DNA from 3 places in the Salmonella sp. HY31 genome. Region 1 is predicted to be linked to each of the others. Evidence: predicted binding sites of a transcription regulator. Region 1 holds the regulator's gene; each other region holds the start of a gene.
What was found. The regulator Fur, encoded in region 1, represses iron uptake genes when iron is present. The targets are predictions, from matches to a motif close to ATAATAATGAGAACNACTATCAA.
Positions count from the first base shown of each region.

Region 2: exbB (tol-pal system-associated acyl-CoA thioesterase) is a predicted target of Fur. The motif match lies at 1,947-1,969, and genes of this name have one in related genera.
Region 3: bfd (bacterioferritin-associated ferredoxin) is a predicted target of Fur. The motif match lies at 2,155-2,177, and genes of this name have one in related genera.

Region 1 is NZ_CP170479.1:3,303,712-3,307,972, forward strand. Features, by position in the region: gene ybfF (esterase) at 1-631, shown strand, start outside; gene ybfE (LexA regulated protein) at 765-1,058, shown strand; gene fldA (flavodoxin FldA) at 1,209-1,739, shown strand; gene fur (ferric iron uptake transcriptional regulator) at 2,021-2,473, shown strand; gene tcuR (tricarballylate utilization LysR family transcriptional regulator TcuR) at 2,590-3,516, shown strand; gene tcuA (FAD-dependent tricarballylate dehydrogenase TcuA) at 3,614-4,261, shown strand, end outside.
Region 2 is NZ_CP170479.1:4,287,928-4,292,188, forward strand. Features, by position in the region: gene ACE15A_RS20515 (SDR family oxidoreductase) at 1-607, shown strand, start outside; gene exbD (TonB system transport protein ExbD) at 719-1,144, opposite strand; gene exbB (tol-pal system-associated acyl-CoA thioesterase) at 1,151-1,885, opposite strand; gene metC (cystathionine beta-lyase) at 2,137-3,324, shown strand; gene yghB (DedA family general envelope maintenance protein YghB) at 3,464-4,123, shown strand; gene ACE15A_RS20540 (AraC family transcriptional regulator) at 4,187-4,261, opposite strand, start outside.
Region 3 is NZ_CP170479.1:404,505-408,765, reverse strand. Features, by position in the region: gene rplC (50S ribosomal protein L3) at 1-189, opposite strand, end outside; gene rpsJ (30S ribosomal protein S10) at 222-533, opposite strand; gene hopD (A24 family peptidase) at 913-1,380, shown strand; gene bfr (bacterioferritin) at 1,377-1,853, opposite strand; gene bfd (bacterioferritin-associated ferredoxin) at 1,926-2,120, opposite strand; gene tuf (elongation factor Tu) at 2,306-3,490, opposite strand; gene fusA (elongation factor G) at 3,562-4,261, opposite strand, start outside.

The DNA.
Region 1 (4,261 bases):
GGTCGATATGCGCAATCATGGTTTATCGCCGCGCGATCCGGTCATGGATTATCCGGCAATGGCCCAGGATCTGCTGGATACGCTTGACGCGCAGCAGATCGAGAAAGCGACTTTTATTGGTCATTCCATGGGCGGAAAAGCGGTAATGGCGCTGACGGCGCTGGCGCCCGATCGCATCGATCGTCTGGTCGCGATTGATATCGCCCCCGTGGATTATCACGTTCGCCGCCACGATCGCATTTTCGCGGCCATTAACGCCGTAAGCGAATCCGACGCTACATCCCGCCAACAGGCGGCAGGTATTATGCGCCAGCATCTTAACGAAGAAGGCGTGATCCAGTTTCTGTTAAAATCCTGGGCTGAAGGCGAATGGCGTTTTAATGTTCCGGTATTATGGGAGCAGTATCCGCATATCGTCGGCTGGAAAACCATTCCGGCCTGGGAACATCCGGCGCTGTTTATTCCAGGCGGTAACTCGCCGTACGTGACCGAAGCGTACCGCGACGCGCTGCTGGCGCAATTCCCTTTGGCGCGCGCGCATGTGATAGCCGGCGCGGGCCACTGGGTACATGCCGAAAAACCAGAGGCGGTTCTGCGCGCCATCCGCCGTTATCTGCACGATAAGCGCTAACTGATTAAAAACTCATCGCCTGTGCGCGATTACGCGCGTGGGCGTTGGCGTCGCTTCCTCGCTGATGTATGATGGCGCGCTATCCATCCGGGCATAAGCCTGGCTGATTGTTTCCCCCGAAGTCACCAAAATCATGGCCAAAGAACAAACGGACCGTACGACATTAGATCTGTTCGCGCACGAGCGTCGCCCGGGACGACCTAAAACGAATCCGCTTTCGCGCGATGAACAGTTACGCATCAATAAGCGTAACCAGTTAAAACGCGACAAAGTTCGTGGCCTCAAGCGTGTCGAATTAAAACTCAACGCACAAGCTGTTGACGCGCTGAATGAACTGGCCGAAGCGCGCAACATTAGCCGCAGCGAGCTCATTGAAGAAATGTTAATGAAGCAGCTTATGGCGCTGCGCGGCCAGGGTTTAGTCTGAAAACAAGTTTTGTTTCATATTTCGTGTAGCAGAGCGTGCAGTCCCGCGTGATTGCTGTTTCCGCATATCTGCCTGTTCTGCTATGATTGCCCTTATCCGTGGGCAATTCGCCACCACCATTTCAATAAGTTTCAAGAGGTTATTTTACTCATGGCAATCACTGGCATCTTTTTCGGCAGCGACACCGGTAATACCGAAAATATCGCAAAAATGATTCAAAAACAGCTTGGTAAAGACGTTGCCGATGTGCATGACATTGCAAAAAGCAGTAAAGAAGACCTGGAAGGGTATGACATTCTGCTGCTGGGCATCCCAACCTGGTACTATGGCGAAGCACAATGTGACTGGGATGACTTCTTCCCGACTCTCGAAGAGATTGACTTTAACGGTAAGCTGGTGGCGCTGTTTGGCTGTGGCGATCAGGAAGACTACGCGGAATACTTCTGTGATGCGCTGGGCACTATTCGCGACATTATTGAGCCGCGCGGCGCCACGATTGTGGGTCACTGGCCAACCGCAGGCTATCATTTTGAAGCCTCTAAGGGTCTGGCTGATGACGATCATTTTGTCGGCCTGGCGATTGACGAAGACCGTCAGCCTGAACTGACCGCCGAGCGTGTTGAAAAATGGGTCAAGCAAATTTCGGCTGAATTGCACCTCGACGACATCCTCAACGCCTAATCTTATGCGGCGCAGCATTACGTCTGCGCCGCATCAATAGACAAGACCAATCAAAATAATTGCTACAAATTTGTAACTTTCACACCCATCCCTGTACAATGTCCGGGTGTAATCAGGTGGCGCCAGAATTTGCAGGCAAAACCACAGTTTTATTAACATCTGCGAGAGACTTGCGGTTTTCATTTCGGCATGGCAGTCCTATAATGATACGCATTATCTTGAGTGCAATTTCTGCCACTTCTCTAATGAAGTGAATCGTTTAGCAACAGGACAGATTCCGCATGACTGACAACAATACCGCATTAAAGAAGGCTGGCCTGAAAGTAACGCTTCCTCGTTTAAAAATTCTGGAAGTTCTTCAGGAACCAGATAACCATCACGTCAGTGCGGAAGATTTATACAAACGCCTGATCGACATGGGTGAAGAAATCGGTCTGGCAACCGTGTACCGTGTGCTGAACCAGTTTGACGATGCCGGTATCGTGACCCGCCATAATTTTGAAGGCGGTAAATCCGTTTTTGAACTGACGCAACAGCATCATCACGATCATCTTATCTGCCTTGACTGCGGAAAAGTGATTGAATTTAGTGATGATTCTATTGAAGCGCGCCAGCGTGAAATTGCGGCGAGACACGGTATTCGTTTAACTAATCACAGCCTCTATCTTTACGGCCACTGCGCTGAAGGCGACTGCCGCGAAGACGAGCACGCGCACGATGACGCGACCAAATAAGTATAAATCTTTCGAAGAGCCAACCGCCCGGTTGGCTTTTTTATATCCTCCTCTTTCCTGCTGCTTGATGTTGATTTAATGTAAAAAAACCGCTATCGCATCTCAGGAGAGCAGGAATGGAGCTTCGCCAGTTACGCTATTTCGTGCGTATTATTGAAACCGGCAGTATGGGTAGCGCCGCGCAGGATCTTGATATTGGCGTTTCAGCCTTAAGCCAGCAGATGTCCCGTCTGGAAAACGAGCTTGCCATCCGTCTGTTGCAGCGCACCTCGCGCGGCGTAACGCCGACCAACGCCGGGCTGGCCTTTTATTCACAGGCACAACTCGCCCTGCGTCATGCCGACGACGCGATTCTCGCCGCAAGAGAAGCACGTCTTTCCGGTCATGTGAGCGTAGGAATGGCCCCCAGTACCGCCTCCATACTGGGTATACCTTTTATCCATGCCATGCAGGAAAACTATGCCGATGTCCGACTGCATGTGGTGGAAAGCTTGTCCGGTAATCTTGAAAGAATGATTAATACCCGCCAGATTGATTTAGCCGTTGTCTTTCAAAAAGATAAAATCCTGCGCTGGAGCGCCAGACCGATCCTTGAAGAACAGCTTTTTCTGATTGGCTCCCATGCCCTGCTGGCGGCGCTTCCTGATAACCCGATCACGCCTGAACAACTGGCAGACATTCCGCTCATTATGCCGAGCCAGGGACACGGACTGCGCGGCAGGCTGGACGCTGTATGCCAGGAACATGCGCTTAACGTTGAGATCGTTGCGGAAATTGACGGCCTGGCGTTGTTGATGCGCGCCGTGCGCGACGGCCTTGGCGCCACGTTACAGCCCGGCGCGGCGATTTCTCATCTGGATAACGACGCGCTACGCGTGATCGGCGTCCATAATCCGATACTCAGCCGCCCCAACTTTTTAGTCAGCCTGTCGGATGATGAGCTGACGCCCGCCGGTCTTGCCGCCAGAGTGGTACTCACCAAAGTCATGCGTCAGTTAGTCGACGCCGGCGAATGGCCAGGTGCTACCCTTTACGCTTACTAAACCCCTGTTTAGCGCTACCTGATAGCGCGCCGCTTATTTATCCGTATACATTTTAATTACAAATTTAACAAATAGTTAAATGGTACGGGAGCATAAGATGGTTGATGTACTGGTGATAGGCGGAGGCAATGCCGCATTATGCGCCGCCCTGACCGCACGGGAAGCGGGCGCATCGGTTCTGCTGCTGGAGGCTGCCCCGCGGGAATGGCGCGGCGGAAACTCTCAGCATACACGAAACCTGCGTTGTATGCATGATGCGCCGCAGGATGTGCTGGTGGAACGCTATCCTGAAGAGGAGTTCTGGCAGGATCTGTGGCGCGTCACCGACGGCAACACCAACGAAGCGCTGGCGCGGTTGGTCATTCGCACCTCTTCGCAATGCCGCGACTGGATGCGCAAACATGGCGTTAACTTTCAACCGCCGCTATCGGGGGCGCTCCACGTCGCGCGCACTAATGCATTTTTTATGGGCGGTGGGAAAGCGCTCGTCAATGCCTATTACCGTAGCGCCGAACGGCTGGGCGTGCAGATTCGTTATAACACGCCGGTTCATGCGCTTGAACTTCATGACGGCGAATTCGTAGCAGCGCTGGCGGGCAACGAACGTATTACTGCCAAAGCCTGCGTACTGGCGGCTGGCGGTTTCGAATCAAATCGTGAATGGCTGCGGAAGGCCTGGGGAGAAAACGCGCGCGGCGAATGGCCCGCGGATAATTTTCTGATTCGTGGCACGCGTTTTAACCAG
Region 2 (4,261 bases), 980 kb from region 1:
GCTGATTGAGGAGTGCGGCCGTAAAGCGGTGTTACTGCCAGGCGATCTTAGCGACGAATCTTTCGCCCGTTCGCTGGTCCATAAGGCGCGTGAAGCGCTGGGTGGGCTGGACATTCTGGCGCTGGTAGCCGGTAAACAGACAGCAATCCCGGAGATAAAAGATCTGACCAGTGAGCAATTTCAGCAAACCTTCGCCGTTAACGTTTTTGCCCTGTTCTGGATAACCCAGGAAGCGATTCCGCTGCTGCCAAAAGGCGCCAGTATTATCACGACGTCGTCTATCCAGGCGTATCAGCCCAGTCCGCACCTGCTGGATTATGCGGCAACCAAGGCGGCAATCCTCAATTACAGCCGCGGCCTGGCGAAACAGGTGGCGGAAAAAGGAATTCGCGTGAATATTGTCGCGCCTGGCCCTATCTGGACAGCGCTGCAAATTTCTGGCGGCCAAACACAGGATAAAATTCCGCAGTTTGGCCAGCAGACGCCAATGAAGCGGGCCGGTCAACCGGCAGAGCTGGCCCCGGTGTATGTCTATCTGGCAAGTCAGGAATCAAGTTACGTTACCGCAGAAGTGCACGGCGTGTGCGGCGGGGAACATTTAGGCTAACGAATGGAGTAGATTAAGCTGGCGCAATTCTGTTAAGCAGAGCGCCATCTTAGGCAATAAAAAGCCGGGTAGCGGCTTCGCCTTACCCGGCCTACAGCGTCAGCAGAATACTTATTTCGCTTTTGCGGTCTCTTCGCCAACCAGACCAATCTTGAGATAGCCCGCCTGATGCAGCATATCCATCACTTTCATCAGGGTTTCATAATCTACGGTTTTATCCGCGCGGAAGAAAATCGTAGTATCCTTTTTCCCTTCCGTCAGGGCCGTTAGCTCGGCAATCATCGTATCATCCGTCACCGGATCGTTACCGATAAACATGGTGTTATCCGCTTTCACCGACAGATAAATCGGTTTTTCCGGGCGCGGCTGCGGCGTACTGGTAGAAGCGGGCAGATTCACCTTGACATCCACCGTCGCCAGCGGCGCAGCCACCATAAAGATAATCAACAGAACCAACATGACATCGATAAACGGCGTCACGTTGATTTCATGCATTTCACCGTTGTCATCCAGGTTTTCGTTAAGACGCATTGCCATGACGCATTACCCTACCCGTAATTTCTGCGCGGCGCGTACCGGCTGCGCGCAGGCGCTCGCATTTAGATCGAGATCGCGGCTTTGCAGCAGCAATACCTGCGCCGCTACGTCGCCCAGCGTTGCTTTGTAACTGCCTATCTGACGTGCGAAGATGTTGTAAATGACGACCGCCGGGATCGCGGCTACCAGCCCAATCGCCGTCGCCAGCAGCGCTTCCGCAATACCAGGAGCGACCACCGCCAGGTTGGTAGTCTGCGTTTGCGCAATACCGATGAAGCTATTCATAATGCCCCATACGGTACCAAACAACCCGACGAAGGGGGAAATGGCGCCGATCGTCGCCAGATAACCGTTGCCTCGTCCCATGTAGCGGCCAACCGCCGCGACGCGACGTTCCAGACGGAAGCCGGTACGTTCTTTAATCCCTTCGTTATCTTCGCTGCCCTGAGAGAGTTCCAGCTCATTCTGCGCTTCATTGATGAGCTGCGCGCTGAGGCTTTTTGCGCTGAAACCTGCCGCAATATCGGAAGCCTGATCTAAGGAGCGCGCATCGGCTAATTGCAGTTGTTCACGCTTTAAGCGGCGCTTTTGAGTGAAAAATTCAACGCTTTTACTGAAGAAGATAGCCCAGGTGACGACCGACGCCAGAATCAGACCAATCATCACGCACTTCACGACAATATCGGCGTGCTGATACATACCCCAGACGGAAAGATCCGTCTGCATCAAATTATTACCCACTCTGTATCTCCAGGACGCAAATCACAAAATCTGAGCATAATAATATCAAAACGACGTCGAATTGATAGTCGTTCTCATTACTATTTACATACTGCCGCACCTTTGATGCTTTTTCTTTGCGCTTACGCAGTAAAAAAGTCACCTGTTTTTATTTTGGCAAAATTTTCATCTGTATCACACGTAGCCAGGATGCAGATTGTTATATTCATGCTAGTTTAGACATCCAGACGGTTAAAATCAGGAAGCGCAACATGACGGATAAACAGTTGGATACCAAACTGGTAAACGCAGGACGCAGCAAAAAATACACGCTTGGCTCAGTGAATAGTGTGATTCAACGCGCTTCTTCACTGGTATTTGACACCGTCGAGGCCAAAAAACACGCCACCCGCAATCGCGCCAACGGCGAATTATTTTACGGACGTCGGGGAACGCTGACCCACTTTTCGCTCCAGGAAGCCATGTGTGAACTGGAAGGTGGCGCCGGATGCGCGCTCTTCCCGTGCGGCGCGGCGGCGGTCGCCAACACCATTCTGGCATTCGTTGAACAGGGCGACCACGTCCTGATGACTAACACAGCCTATGAACCCAGCCAGGATTTCTGCAGCAAAATTCTCGGCAAACTGGGCGTGACGACAAGCTGGTTCGACCCGCTCATCGGCGCGGATATCATGCAACATATTCAGCCGAACACGAAAGTCGTATTTCTGGAATCCCCCGGCTCTATTACCATGGAAGTACATGATATTCCGACCATTGTCAGTGCGGTGAGACGCGTCGCGCCAGAAGCCGTCATCATGATGGATAATACCTGGGCAGCTGGCGTTCTGTTTAACGCGCTGGAGTTCGATATCGATATCTCTATCCAGGCAGGCACCAAGTATCTGATTGGTCATTCTGACGCGATGGTCGGTACTGCCGTTGCAAATGCGCGCTGCTGGGAACAATTGCGGGAAAACGCCTATCTGATGGGGCAAATGCTCGACGCGGACACGGCTTACATGACCAGCCGCGGTCTGCGCACGCTCGGCGTCCGACTACGCCAGCATCATGAAAGCAGCCTCAAAATCGCCGCGTGGCTGGCGAACCATCCTCAGGTCGCGCGCGTTAATCATCCGGCCCTGCCGGGTAGCAAAGGTCATGCGTTCTGGAAACGAGACTTTACAGGCAGCAGCGGTCTGTTTTCCTTCGTGCTCAATAAAAAGCTGACCGAGGCAGAATTATCAGCCTATCTGGATAACTTTTCGCTGTTCAGTATGGCCTACTCCTGGGGAGGCTACGAATCGCTGATTCTCGCCAATCAGCCGGAACAGATCGCCGCGATTCGTCCCGCAGGCGGCGTAGATTTTACCGGTACGCTGGTCCGGGTGCATATTGGTTTAGAGAATGTTGATGATTTAATCGCTGATTTAGCCGCCGGATTCGCCAGAATTGTGTAAAGTTGCCGCAGATGGACATATATGCAGACAATTTCCGTGGAAAAGTCTGCGTTTGTTGCGTCCGGGATCAAGGCATCCCGGGCGATTCAGGAGTACAATAGGCACATAAAAGCGTAAATGCTGTTCCACAGGAAAGTTCATGGCTGTCATTCAAGATATTATCGCTGCGCTCTGGCAACATGATTTTGCCGCGCTGGCGAATCCACACGTTGTCAGCGTCGTCTACTTTGTCATGTTCGCCACGCTATTTTTAGAAAACGGTCTGCTGCCAGCGTCATTCTTACCCGGCGATAGTCTGCTGCTACTGGCAGGCGCGCTGATCGCCCAGGATGTGATGCATTTTTTGCCAACAATTGGCATTCTCACCGCCGCGGCCAGTCTCGGCTGCTGGCTAAGTTATATCCAGGGACGCTGGCTCGGTAATACGCGTACCGTCAAAGGCTGGCTGGCGCAGCTTCCGGCAAAATATCATCAGCGCGCCACCTGCATGTTTGACCGTCACGGTTTGTTAGCGTTGCTTGCCGGGCGTTTTCTGGCGTTTGTCCGCACTCTGCTGCCAACGATGGCGGGTATTTCCGGCCTTTCCAACCGCCGGTTTCAGTTTTTTAACTGGTTAAGCGGCCTGCTGTGGGTGACTGTCGTGACCAGCTTCGGCTACGCGCTCAGTATGATCCCGTTTGTTAAGCGCCATGAAGACCAGGTAATGACATTTTTAATGATCCTTCCCATCGCGCTATTGGTCGCCGGGCTGTTAGGTACGCTGGTCGTGGTGATTAAAAAGAAATACTGTAACGCCTGAGGCATCCATAACCGGCCAGGATGGCCCGGTTACGCTTCGTTGGCCTGTGGCGGGATGACCCACTTAGCTCCCTTGCATTGTCCGCATTCTTGCCGCATCTTCGCCCGGCGTCACGCCAAAATAACGTTTAAACTCCCG
Region 3 (4,261 bases), 1.9 Mb from region 1:
CGGCTTGGTGACACGGTTAGCTTTTTTAGCACCCGTAGTAACCTGAACAGCGCGGTAGCCATCGTTAGCCAGGTCTTTAACCTGAGTAACACGGTTTGCTTCAACTTCGATTACGGTTACTGGGATAGAGACGCCATCTTCAGTGAAGATGCGGGTCATACCCACTTTTTTACCGACTAAACCAATCATTGTATCAACCTCTCAATCGCTCGATGACCTGATTAACCCAGGCTGATCTGCACGTCTACACCGGCAGCCAGGTCCAGACGCATCAGAGCATCAACGGTTTTCTCGGTTGGCTCAACGATGTCAACCAGACGCTTGTGAGTGCGAATTTCGTACTGATCGCGCGCATCTTTGTTAACGTGCGGAGAAATCAGAACGGTAAAGCGCTCTTTGCGGGTCGGCAGCGGGATCGGACCGCGAACCTGCGCACCAGTGCGCTTGGCAGTCTCGACGATTTCCGCGGTTGATTGATCGATCAGACGATGATCAAACGCTTTCAGGCGGATACGGATTCTTTGGTTCTGCATGAGACCAGAGCTCCAATTATTTTATAAACGAAAATGATTACTCCTCACACCCATTACGATTGATGGGAGAGTGTAACCGTTCTTACGTAGCTCCCCGATTGGGAGCATTGTTAAATAGCCAAATCGGCTATTCGAGGTTCAAATCGAACCTGCCGTCAATTACGACAAGCCCGCGCATTATACGTAAATCTCAGCCTGACGCAAGTGTCGGATAGAAATTAAACACTTTATCCTTATGCGAGCATGATTCCAGATAGCGCGCATGGGATAGCAACGCGCATCTTTTCTTTGGAAGGCATCAGGCAAAGCTGGCAATACGTCGTTGTCGCTGTCGCATAAATCTATAAAGGTGAGCACAAGCTTTGACGAGGATTTGCTTATGTTTGTCGCCCTTCTCTTTCTGATCTTTTATGCGTCGTTCTCTTTATTGCTTGGCATATACGACGCGCGTACCGGCCTGCTGCCTGACCGGTTTACCTGTCCATTGCTGTGGGGTGGTCTGCTTTATCACCAGATTTGCCTGCCGGAGCGTTTACCGGATGCGCTTTGGGGCGCTATCGCCGGCTATGGCGGATTCGCGTTAATTTACTGGGGCTATCGCCTGCGTTATCAGAAAGAGGGACTGGGGTATGGTGACGTCAAGTTCCTTGCTGCCTTAGGGGCGTGGCATTGTTGGGAAGGACTACCATTACTGATTTTCCTTGCCACCATGCTGGCCTGTGGTGGCTTTGGCGTCGCGCTACTGGTGAGAGGTAAATCGGCATTAATAAACCCGCTACCTTTTGGGCCATGGCTGACGGTGGCGGGTTTCATGACAAGTTGGAAAGATTTCTTTCCGGATGGTTAATCGGTAACCTTAATTTGTGATTGCAGATAATTTTGCATGCCAAGTTTGGCAATCAAATCCAGCTCAGTTTCCAGCCAGTCGATGTGGCCTTCCTCGTCAGCAAGGATTTCAATCATCATATCCCGACTGACATAATCATGAACGCTATCGGCATAGGCTATTGCCTCACGTAGGTCTTTTGCGCCTTCCAGCTCAAGCCGGAGATCCGATCGTAACATCTCTTCGACATCTTCACCGATGCCCAGCTTACCCAGATCCTGTAGGTTCGGTATGCCTTCCAGAAATAAGATACGCTCAATGTACTTATCCGCGTGTTTCATCTCATCAATGGATTCATGGTACTCAACATCATTAAGCCGGGTCAGCCCCCAGTTTTTAAACATACGGGCATGAAGAAAATACTGATTAATTGCGACAAGCTCATTTCCCAATAGTTTATTGAGATAATTTATGATTTTAACATCACCTTTCATTTTATAGTCCCTCCGCTTCCACTCTCTAGAGCGTAGATGGGGCTACAGGGATGTCAAAAAAAAGAGTGTGACTCAGGCGATCTCTTTAAATTCCGGCATTTGTGTTAACTCATCCTGCATCACTTCTCGCGCGGCGCGAATACACTTACCACATTGATTTCCCACAGGAATAAATTTACGCAACTGTTGAAATGACTGTGGATGAAATTGTCGTACAGCCTGGCGGATTTTTTTATCGCTTATACCATTACACAAACAAACGTACATGATCGCTCCCGTTCAATTTCTGCGCAAAGTGTAAATGAGAATGGTTATGATTACAATAGCACAAAGCGATTTACGCCACGGGAGAAACGTTAAAAAGGGCGAATAAATATAACGGCGACTAAATAGCAGGCAACAAAAAAGGGCGCCTAAGCGCCCTTTTCAATTCAAAACTAATTAACGAGTAATTAGCCGAGAACTTTAGCAACAACGCCCGCGCCAACGGTACGGCCGCCTTCACGGATTGCGAAACGCAGACCGTCGTCCATCGCGATCGGGTGGATCAGGGTAACAACCATTTTGATGTTGTCGCCCGGCATTACCATCTCCACGCCTTCCGGCAGTTCGATGGTGCCAGTCACGTCAGTGGTACGGAAGTAGAACTGCGGACGGTAGCCTTTGAAGAACGGAGTATGACGGCCGCCTTCATCTTTGGACAGAATATACACTTCAGATTCGAACTTGGTGTGCGGCTTGATGGTGCCCGGCTTAGCCAGTACCTGACCACGTTCGATTTCTTCACGTTTGATACCACGCAGCAGAACACCTACGTTCTCACCAGCACGGCCTTCGTCCAGCAGTTTGCGGAACATTTCAACGCCAGTACAGGTAGACTTCTGAGTCTCTTTGATACCAACGATTTCAACTTCTTCGCCCACTTTGATGATACCGCGCTCTACACGACCGGTAACAACGGTACCACGACCGGAGATGGAGAATACGTCTTCGATCGGCAGCAGGAACGGCTTGTCAATCGCACGCTCTGGTTCCGGAATGTAAGAATCCAGGAAGCCAGCCAGTTCGATGATTTTCGCTTCCCACTCTGCGTCGCCTTCCAGCGCTTTCAGAGCAGAACCACGAACGATCGGAGTATCGTCGCCCGGGAAGTCGTACTGAGACAGAAGTTCACGAACTTCCATTTCAACCAGTTCCAGCAGCTCTTCGTCATCAACCATGTCGCATTTGTTCAGGAACACGATGATGTACGGAACGCCTACCTGACGGCCCAGCAGGATGTGCTCACGGGTCTGCGGCATCGGGCCGTCAGTCGCAGCAACAACCAGGATCGCGCCGTCCATCTGAGCAGCACCGGTGATCATGTTTTTAACATAGTCGGCGTGCCCCGGGCAGTCTACGTGTGCGTAGTGGCGGGTCGGGGTATCGTATTCAACGTGAGAAGTGTTGATGGTGATACCACGCGCTTTTTCTTCCGGCGCGTTATCGATCTGGTCGAATGCGCGAGCGGCACCGCCGTAGGTTTTAGCCAGTACGGTGGTGATTGCAGCGGTCAGGGTAGTTTTACCGTGGTCAACGTGGCCGATGGTGCCGACGTTAACGTGCGGTTTTGTACGTTCAAATTTTTCTTTAGACACGGCTATATTCCTTACTATAGCGCTCTCCCCTTCAGGAGAGAGCACGGGATTTTGGTTTTTAACCCTGCGGCTTATTTACCACGGGCTTCGATTACGGCCTGAGCAACGTTGTTCGGCGCATCATCATACTTCAGGAATTCCATAGTGTACGATGCGCGACCTTTGGTCAGAGAACGCAGCTGAGTTGCATATCCGAACATTTCAGACAGCGGTACTTCAGCGTGGATCTTAACGCCTGTAACTTCAGATTCCTGACCTTTGAGCATACCACGACGGCGGCTAAGGTCGCCGATAACGTCACCGGTATTCTCTTCTGGTGTTTCTACTTCAACCTTCATGATCGGCTCAAGCAGAACTGGTTTTGCTTTCTTAAAGCCTTCTTTAAAGGCGATAGACGCAGCCAGTTTAAACGCCAGCTCAGAGGAGTCAACGTCATGGTAAGAACCGAAGTGCAGACGCACGCCGAGATCAACTACCGGATAACCCGCCAGCGGGCCAGACTTCAGCTGCTCCTGGATGCCTTTATCAACGGCCGGGATGTATTCGCCAGGAATTACACCACCTTTAATGTCGTTGATGAACTCGTAACCTTTCGGGTTAGAGCCCGGCTCCAGCGGGTACATGTCGATAACAACATGACCATACTGACCGCGACCACCGGACTGTTTCGCGTGTTTACCTTCGATATCGGTAACTTTCGCGCGAATCGCTTCGCGGTAAGCAACCTGAGGCTTACCAACGTTCGCTTCAACGTTGAATTCACGCTTCATA